DNA from 2 places in the Corallincola luteus genome. Region 1 is predicted to be linked to the other one. Evidence: predicted binding sites of a transcription regulator. Region 1 holds the regulator's gene; the other holds the start of a gene.
The links. Region 1 encodes NrdR, which represses ribonucleotide reductase genes. Its sites were predicted from a motif close to AAACACNANATNTNGTGTTT; they were not measured.
Positions count from the first base shown of each region.

Region 2: a site for NrdR is predicted at 2,375-2,394, ahead of EZV61_RS09080 (adenosylcobalamin-dependent ribonucleoside-diphosphate reductase). Genes of this name have one in related genera too.

Region 1 covers NZ_SJXE01000005.1:51,065-55,551, forward strand. The annotation lists gene glyA (serine hydroxymethyltransferase) at 1-1,229, shown strand, start outside; gene nrdR (transcriptional regulator NrdR) at 1,340-1,804, shown strand; gene ribD (bifunctional diaminohydroxyphosphoribosylaminopyrimidine deaminase/5-amino-6-(5-phosphoribosylamino)uracil reductase RibD) at 1,831-2,952, shown strand; gene EZV61_RS11320 (riboflavin synthase) at 2,987-3,652, shown strand; gene ribBA (bifunctional 3,4-dihydroxy-2-butanone-4-phosphate synthase/GTP cyclohydrolase II) at 3,769-4,487, shown strand, end outside.
Region 2 covers NZ_SJXE01000003.1:219,364-223,850, reverse strand. The annotation lists gene EZV61_RS09085 (TSCPD domain-containing protein) at 1-122, opposite strand, end outside; gene EZV61_RS09080 (adenosylcobalamin-dependent ribonucleoside-diphosphate reductase) at 151-2,316, opposite strand; gene EZV61_RS09075 (isochorismate synthase) at 2,766-4,094, shown strand; gene menD (2-succinyl-5-enolpyruvyl-6-hydroxy-3-cyclohexene-1-carboxylic-acid synthase) at 4,091-4,487, shown strand, end outside.

The DNA.
Region 1 (4,487 bases):
CCGATTTCGATCCTGAATTGTGGCAGGCGATGACCAACGAAGTGTCTCGTCAGGAAGACCACATCGAACTGATTGCGTCAGAAAACTACTGCAGCCCTCGTGTACTTGAAGCACAAGGCTCTCAGCTGACCAATAAATACGCAGAAGGCTATCCTTTTAAGCGTTATTACGGTGGTTGTGAATACGTTGATGTCGCCGAGCAGTTGGCGATCGACCGTGCATGTGAGTTGTTTGGCGCAACCTATGCCAATGTACAGCCCCATGCTGGTTCTCAGGCCAACTCTGCAGTATTCCAAGCGATGATTGAGCCTGGTGACACTGTGTTGGGTATGAGCCTGGCCCATGGTGGTCACCTGACTCACGGTTCTCATGTCAGCTTTTCTGGTAAGATCTACAACGCGGTTCAGTACGGTATCAATGATGATGGCAAGCTCGAGTACGAAGAGGTACGCAAGCTGGCCTTGGAGCATAAGCCGAAGATGATTATCGCTGGTTTCTCTGCTTATTCAGGGATCCTAGACTGGGCTAAGTTCCGTGAAATTGCCGACGAAGTGGGTGCCTACCTGTTTGTTGATATGGCACACGTTGCTGGTTTAGTGGCGGCGGGTATCTATCCGAATCCATTACCCCACGCCCACGTAGTGACTACCACCACTCATAAGACCCTTGCCGGTCCTCGTGGCGGTTTGATCTTATCTGCATGCAATGACGAAGCTATCTACAAGAAACTGAATAGCGCTGTATTCCCTGGTGGTCAGGGCGGTCCTTTATGCCACGTGATTGCAGCTAAAGCGGTTGCTTTCAAAGAAGCGTTGCAGCCAGAGTTTGCAGAGTACCAGAAGCAGGTAGTCGCTAACGCAAAAGCGATGGCGAAAGGCTTTATCGATCGCGGTTACAAGATCGTTTCCGGCGGTACTGATAATCACCTGTTCCTGGTTGATTTGATCGACAAAGATATCACTGGTAAAGATGCCGATGCTGCTTTAGGTAACGCGCACATCACAGTGAACAAGAACTCCGTACCTAATGATCCGCGTTCACCTTTCGTGACCTCTGGTCTGCGTATCGGTACACCAGCAATTACCCGTCGTGGCTTCAGCGAAGCTGATGCGACAGAGTTAGCTGGCTGGATCTGTGACGTACTTGATAACATTGAAAATGAAGCTGTTATCGCTGAAGTACGCGGTAAAGTGGAAGAGATCTGCAAGCGTCTGCCAGTTTACGCTTAAGATAAAGGCGGAACTCACGCGCTGATAACTGGCCGTCTCTAATAGGACGGCCAGTTTTTTTGTTTTTATCCGAGAGTTCGTTATGGTGAGCGCTTACCCAAGGAGAGCTTATGCATTGCCCGTTTTGTTTTGCGCCAGATACCAAGGTGATCGATTCACGTTTAGTGGCTGATGGCAGTCAGGTGCGTCGCCGCCGTGAATGTACTAAGTGCCATGAACGTTACACCACCTTTGAAACCGCAGAGCTGGTAATGCCGCGTCTAATTAAGCGCGATGGCAGCCGTGAACCTTTTAATGAAGATAAACTACGCAGCGGGTTACTTCGCGCTGTGGAGAAACGTCCTGTCGGTGTTGATCAGTTGGAACAGACTGTGGCTGATATTAAGTCCAGTTTACGCGCCACTGGTGAGCGTGAAGTGGGCAGTAAGATGGTCGGAGAGCTGGTGATGGAAGCGTTGAAGAAGCTGGACAAAGTGGCTTATATTCGTTTTGCCTCCGTTTACCTGTCGTTCGAAACCATCGGTGAGTTTGAAGATGTGATTGCCAAGTTGGGCAATAATTCGCAAAACCACTAACCTGAGCGAACCAAGCAGAGCATCCTATGGCGCGATTTTCTCCAGACGACCACAGATTCATGCAGCGCGCTATTCATTTAGCTGAGCGGGCACTATATACCACCTCTCCGAACCCTCGGGTGGGGTGTGTCATTGTCAACGCTGGGCAGATTGTGGGTGAAGGCTATCATCGGCGCGCGGGAGAAGGGCACGCCGAGGTGAATGCCCTGGCTGAAGCGGGAGAGCAGGCCAACGGCGCGACCTGCTACGTCACTTTAGAACCCTGCTCTCATCATGGCCGCACTGGTCCCTGTGCTGAAGCCTTAGTGCATGCAGGGGTTACAGAAGTGGTTGTTGCTATGGTTGATCCTAACCCGCTAGTGTCAGGCCAGGGTATTGGCTTGTTGGAAGCCTCAGGCATTCGTGTGCGTTATGGACTTATGGAAGCGCAAGCCGAGGGCTTAAACCCCGGTTTTATTAAACGAATGCAGTCTGGTATGCCTCTGGTACGCCTAAAAATGGCAGCCAGTCTGGATGGGCGAACAGCGCTGAGTAATGGCAAGAGCCAGTGGATCACCGGTGCAGCTGCTCGTGCGGATGTGCAGCATTGGCGCGCACGGAGTTGCGCTATTGTCACCGGTAGCGGCACTGCGCTGGCCGATGATCCGGCGTTGAATGTGAGGCCGGAACAGTTAATTCAAGATTATCCTTTGCCCGTCAGACAACCGGTGCGTGTGGTGGTTGATGGTCGTAAACAGATCTCGCCCGCGCTAAAGATGTTCCAGCTGCCCGGCGAACTCTGGATCGCCAGAAAAGCTGCCGATGTGGAAGCTCCGTGGCAAGAAAACGTGACTATGCTGGCCATCCCCGAATTGGAAGGTAAGTTGGATCTGCGTAATTTAATGCGCCAACTTGCCAGTAAAGAGATCAATGAGGTTTGGGTTGAAGCCGGAGGAAGACTTGCCGGAGCGCTGCTGAATGCCGGTCTGGTTGATGAGCTTATTTTGTATCTGGCGCCCAAATTAATGGGAAACAGTGCTCAAGGACTATTTAACTTGACCGAGTTTGACGACATGGCGCAACTGCCAGAGTTAGACTGGCAAGATATCCGGCAGGTTGGAGACGATCTCCGGATTGTTGCTACGTTTAAACCTAAGCTCGATGATTAAGTCGTTCTGCTCACAGCGATAGACATGAGAATTTATGTTCACAGGAATTATTGAAGCGGTTGGTGAGATCCGTCGTATTGAGCCGAAGGGGCAAGATGTGACTCTGGAGATCGCTACCGGTAAATTAGATTTGAGCGACGTTAAGCTGGGTGACAGCATCGCCAGCAACGGCGTCTGTTTGACCGTGGTGGCGCTTTCTAGCGACAGCTTCTGTGCTGACTTGTCTACTGAAACCTTGAAGCGGTCAAACTTTGCCAGTGCCAGCCGCGGTGCGCGGGTGAACCTGGAAAAGGCGGTCACGCCAACGACCCGTTTGGGCGGGCATCTGGTCAGTGGGCACGTTGATGCTTTAGCTGAGGTTGTTAGCCGCGAATCGACAGGGCGTGCAATTGAATTTTGGCTACAAGCTCCGGAACATCTGGCTCGTTACATTACCGAGAAAGGCTCTATCTGTATTGATGGGATTAGTTTGACGGTGAACGCCGTTGACGGTGCACGCTTTAAGTTGACCATAGTGCCCCATACCGCAGATGAGACCACCATGAAAGGGTTTCAAACCGGTATTAAGGTGAATTTGGAAGTTGATCAGATCGCTCGTTATATCGAGCGGCTGATGTTAGGGGATAAGGCTGCGGTCAGTGAAGCCCAGCCACAAAGTGATGTGATGGCTCTGTTGGGTCGTACCGGCTTCTTGAAATAAGCAGCTGATAACACCACTAGATAAGAGTGATTTCATATTGTCAGGCCCGACAATGACACGCTCGACAATAAGCCAGCTCCTATGGCTAAAAATAGAATGATAAAGGCAGGCAGAAAATGGCATTAAACAGCATTGAAGAGCTGATTGAAGATATTCGCCAGGGCAAGATGGTGATCTTGATGGATGACGAAGACCGAGAGAACGAGGGTGATTTCGTCATGGCTGCTGAAAAGGTAACCCCTGAAGCGGTTAATTTTATGGCCACCCATGGCCGCGGTCTGATCTGTTTGCCAATGAATCGAGAGCGTTGCATGAAGCTGAATCTGCCATTAATGGTGGATAACAATAATGCGCAATATTCGACAGCGTTTACTGTGTCTGTTGAAGCGGCCGTAGGTGTAACGACAGGCATTTCCGCGGCAGACCGAGCGAAAACCATTTTGGCTGCTGTTGCGCCTGATGCTGAAGCCAAAGACTTGGTGCAGCCAGGTCATATCTTCCCGCTGATCGCTGAAGAGGGTGGGGTATTGACCCGTGCCGGACACACCGAAGCGAGCTGTGACTTAGCGCGTTTGGCCGGTTTTGACCCGTCAGCGGCTATCGTTGAGATCCTCAATGAAGATGGCACCATGGCGAGACGTCCAGAGCTGGAAATACTCGCAGCAAAGCATGGCATCAAAATTGGCACCATCGCTGATTTGATTGAGTATCGTAACCTAAATGAAACGACCATTGAGCGTGTGGCGCAGTGCCACCTGCCGACCGCCTTTGGTGAATTTGAGCTGATCACTTATCGCGACATTATTGATGGTCAGCTGCATTTCGCGTTGCTTAA
Region 2 (4,487 bases), on a different contig from region 1:
TTTTCGTGCAAAGTCACCACGTTATCCGCGATTTCCTGTTCGGCGGCAGCTTGCGCATCTAGCTTGTCTTGCTCGCTACACACCTTGTAACCAACGATTTTTTTGTCGATTTTAATAGTCATCTCTAATCTCCAGTGTAGTCGACGTCGCTTAGAACTTGCCGTAGTAGCCTTCTTTTAAGGCATCAAACAAGTTAGCTGCGGTGTGTACTTCACCGTCATATTCAATCTCTTCATTACCCTTGAGCTTAACGGTGGTGCCGTCATCAAGGGAGAACTCATATTCGGTATTTTCCAGGTCTGACTCTTTCACCAATACGCCCTGGAACGCTTCCGGGTTAAAGCGGAAGGTGGTGCAACCTTTTAGACCTTTCTCGTGAGCATACAGATACAAGCCTTTGAAATCTTCATAAGCGATATCGGTAGGTACATTCACGGTCTTGGAGATTGAGCTGTCTACCCACTTCTGTGCCGCTGCTTGGATATCCACATGCTGTGATGGCGAGACATGATCCGTTGTCACAAAGTAATCCGGTAAAGAGCCGCCTTCTGGCTCAGCATCGGCATCGATCCACTCGCGGTAGGCCAACAGCTCGTAGCTATAAACCGCCACAGGCTCTTTGGTCTTCTTACCTTCACGGATCACGTTACGAATGTACTTGTGACTGAATGATGGCTCGATACCGTTCGAAACGTTATTGGCAATCGACAACGAGATAGTCCCGGTCGGTGCGATAGAACTATGGTGAGTAAAGCGTGCGCCCTTCTCGATCAACTGTTCGACGAGCTCAGGGTCAACTTCAGCGATCTGTTGCATGTAACGGCTATAGCGACCATGCAGTACTTTACCTGCCAGTTCGTCGCCTACTTTGATGCCGTCTTTGCGCATCTCAGGGCGATTCACCAACATATCTTCCGTCACAGTGAAGGTTTGCTCCATGATCGGTGCTGCGCCTTTCTCTTCGGTCAAACGCAGTGCTTCACGCCAGCCTTCCACCGCCATTTCACGCGCCACTTCTTCGGTAAAATCAACCGACGCAGCATCGCCATACTTCATGCCCAGCATGGTCAGGGTTGAGCCTAAACCAAGGAAGCCCATACCGTGACGACGCTTGTTCATGATCTCGTCACGCTGCTTGCCCAATGGCAGGCCGTTGATCTCAACCACGTTGTCTAACATGCGAGTGAAGATAGCCACGGTTTCGCGATACTTCTCGAAATCGAAAGAGGCTTGCTCAGTAAATGGATTAACCACAAATTTGGTCAGATTGATCGAGCCTAACAAGCACGCGCCATACGGAGGCAGCGGCTGTTCACCACATGGGTTAGTGGCACGAATGGTTTCACAGAACCAGTTGTTGTTCATCTCGTTAACTTTGTCGATCAGGATAAATCCTGGCTCGGCATAGTCATAAGTTGAACTCATGATCACGTCCCATAAACGCTGGGCACGCACGGTATTAAACACACGGCAGCAGACATCACCGCGATCATTCAGCACGTACTCTTGCTCACGGGCATAGTTGATATCAAATGGGCATGGACGCCAAACCACCTGCTCTTTGTTGTTCACATCCAACGAGTCGGTATCGATCTCGGATTGCGTCAACGGGAACGACAATGGCCAGTCGGCATCGGCTCTCACCGCTTCAATAAAGTCAGCGGTGATCAGCAAAGAGAGGTTGAACTGACGGAGGCGACCATCTTCACGCTTGGCACGCACGAAATCCATTACATCTGGATGAGATACGTCAAACGTACCCATCTGCGCACCACGACGGCCACCGGCTGAACTCACGGTGAAACACATCTTGTCGAAGATATCCATGAAGCTCAGAGGTCCTGACGTATAAGCACCTGCGCCAGAAACATACGCACCCTTCGGGCGCAAAGTAGAAAATTCATAACCGATACCGCAACCCGCTTTCAGGGTCAGGCCAGCTTCGTGCACCTTATTCAGGATGCCATCCATCGAATCTTTAACGATACCGGATACGGTACAGTTGATGGTAGAAGTGGCTGGCTTATAAGCCTCGGCACCGGCATTAGAGGTAATACGGCCAGCAGGGATAGCGCCGTTGCGCAATGCCCACAAAAACTTCTCATACCACTCGTTCTGCAACTCGGGCGTCAATTCAACCGATGAGGTGGCTTTCGCAACACGGCGAAAGGTGTCATCGAGATCTTTGTCCAGCGCAACACCCTGCTTATCTTTCAGGCGATATTTCTTATCCCAGATGTCGTAAGAAGCAGGTTGAAGTTCGAGTTGGACTTCCGCGTTTTCTTGTTGTTTTGCGGTAGCAGTGGCGCGGGCCATACCGGGGTCTCCCTATTCGGATTACTTATTCACAGGCTATACACATGATGTCCACTACAAACACAACATCTAGTGCCATCAACAATGGCGAAAGTATATATCTAGTGTTTATGAAATACATTATTGACAAGCGCGCCTTGTGGGCAATTTTAAGGGCGAAATCGAAGCAAGCCTTTTACGGCGCGGGGTTGGCGAAAAAATTAAATTTTAGGATTTGTGATATTAACCACGAAACCCACAATGATGTGAATAATCTTAGAAAAAACACTATATGTAGTAGGTGATAGCGTTACCAAGTACCAACAAGAAAGAAAACATTAATAAAATCAATATGCCAATTTTACCAGCATGATATTGCCATGAATCAACAGTTTTTCACGCTGGGCTTGCAGGCCTATGAATTTGCTTCAAAATGTTCTTCAGAGTAAAAACTATGGACTCCGCCAACCATGGCAGTGCGGCAACTTCCGATCCCAGCGAAATCTGATCCGTCGATACCTTTACTGACGCAGTTATCCAACTTGGGTCCGTTTCGTGGGCCGCTGCAACTGGTTCAGACACTAGACAGAGTCAGTGGTATTCCGTGGCTGCAAGCACAAAGCCAATATCCCAAGGCCTATTGGCAAAGCCGTGAGTCAGATAAAGAGCTCGCAGCCACCGGCTGTGTGCGTAAATTTGCCACTGCCAATGAGGCGAGTCACTGCTTAAGTGAATCAGCCGCTTTACCGCTAGTGATCATGGGCGCCCTGCCCTTTGATGACACCAACACCCCCGGCACCGAGCAGCCACTGTTTTTTCTGCCGCGACTATTATGGCAACGGCAAGATGACAACATCACCCTGACCCTTAACTTATGGGTTGATGAAGCACACAGCTTCACAGACGAAATGGCTGCCGCCAAGGATGCACTGCACACACTTCGTCAACCGGCTCACTCCCCATGCCCGCCTTTACCCGACGTATTGGCGGTGTGTAACTCACCGGAGCAGGCCAGTTGGGCGAAGCTGGTAAGTCAGGCATTAGCGGAACAGCCCATTCTATCGAAAGTGGTGTTAGCCCGGCGTCAGTTACTGACAACCGGACAACCCTGTGATCCCTGGTTGCTGCTACAACGTTGGCACCAAGCCAATCAGCACAGCACCCCTTTTGCCTTGCAACTTGATAACCAGAGCAGTTTTATCGGCTGCACCCCCGAGCGCCTGTTCAAGCGCGATGGTCGTCAACTATTGAGCGAAGCGGTCGCAGGAACCGATGTGCGACCGAAAGACCCGTTACATGCCCGTCTGATCGCGATGGCACTGCTTGGTGACGGCAAAAACCGGCGTGAGAATCGTATCGTGCTGGATGATATTTTATCGCGTCTCGGTCCGATCTGTGATGCCCTAAGCTACGATGATCGGGCGCAAGTACTTAAGTTGAACCGCTTGCAGCACCTCAAGCGCGCCATCCATGGCCGTTTACGCAAAGAGATCTGCGATGCCGATCTGCTGGCTCGACTGCATCCCACACCCGCCGTTGGTGGCACCCCCAGAGCCGATGCGCTGCGCTTTATTGCTGCCCATGAACCCTTCCAACGTGGCTGGTATGCTGGCGCGATTGGTTATCTAAGCCATGCTAACAGTGAGTTTAGTGTCGCCATCCGCAGTGCTCATATTGAAGGCTGCCAGTTGGCACTTTACTCTGGCGCAGGGATTGTTGATGGCTCCGATGCCCATAAAGAGTGGCAAGAGCTAGACAACAAAGTCGCCACGGTACGCAGCCTGATGGGACAAAAATGAGCCAACAAACGGCAAGCCAGACAACGGCCTGGCGCAACCAGCGCTGGAGTCTCTGGTTGGTTGAATCGCTGTACCAAGCGGGTGTCCAGCACGTTGTGATCGCACCGGGCTCTCGCTCAGCGCCTTTGACCCTAGCCTTTGCGCAACACCCTGATATTCAGCGTCATACCCACTTTGATGAACGCGGCGCAGGCTTTTTGGCGTTGGGGTTGGCCAAAGCCAGCGGCCGCCCTGTGGCGATTGTTGTCACCTCAGGATCTGCAGTTGCCAACCTACTACCCGCTGTCGTTGAAGCCTATCAAACGGGTATCCCGCTTGTGCTGCTCACCGCAGACCGACCAGCAGAGCTGATTGACTGCGGTGCCAACCAGGCGATCCAACAGCGCAATATAT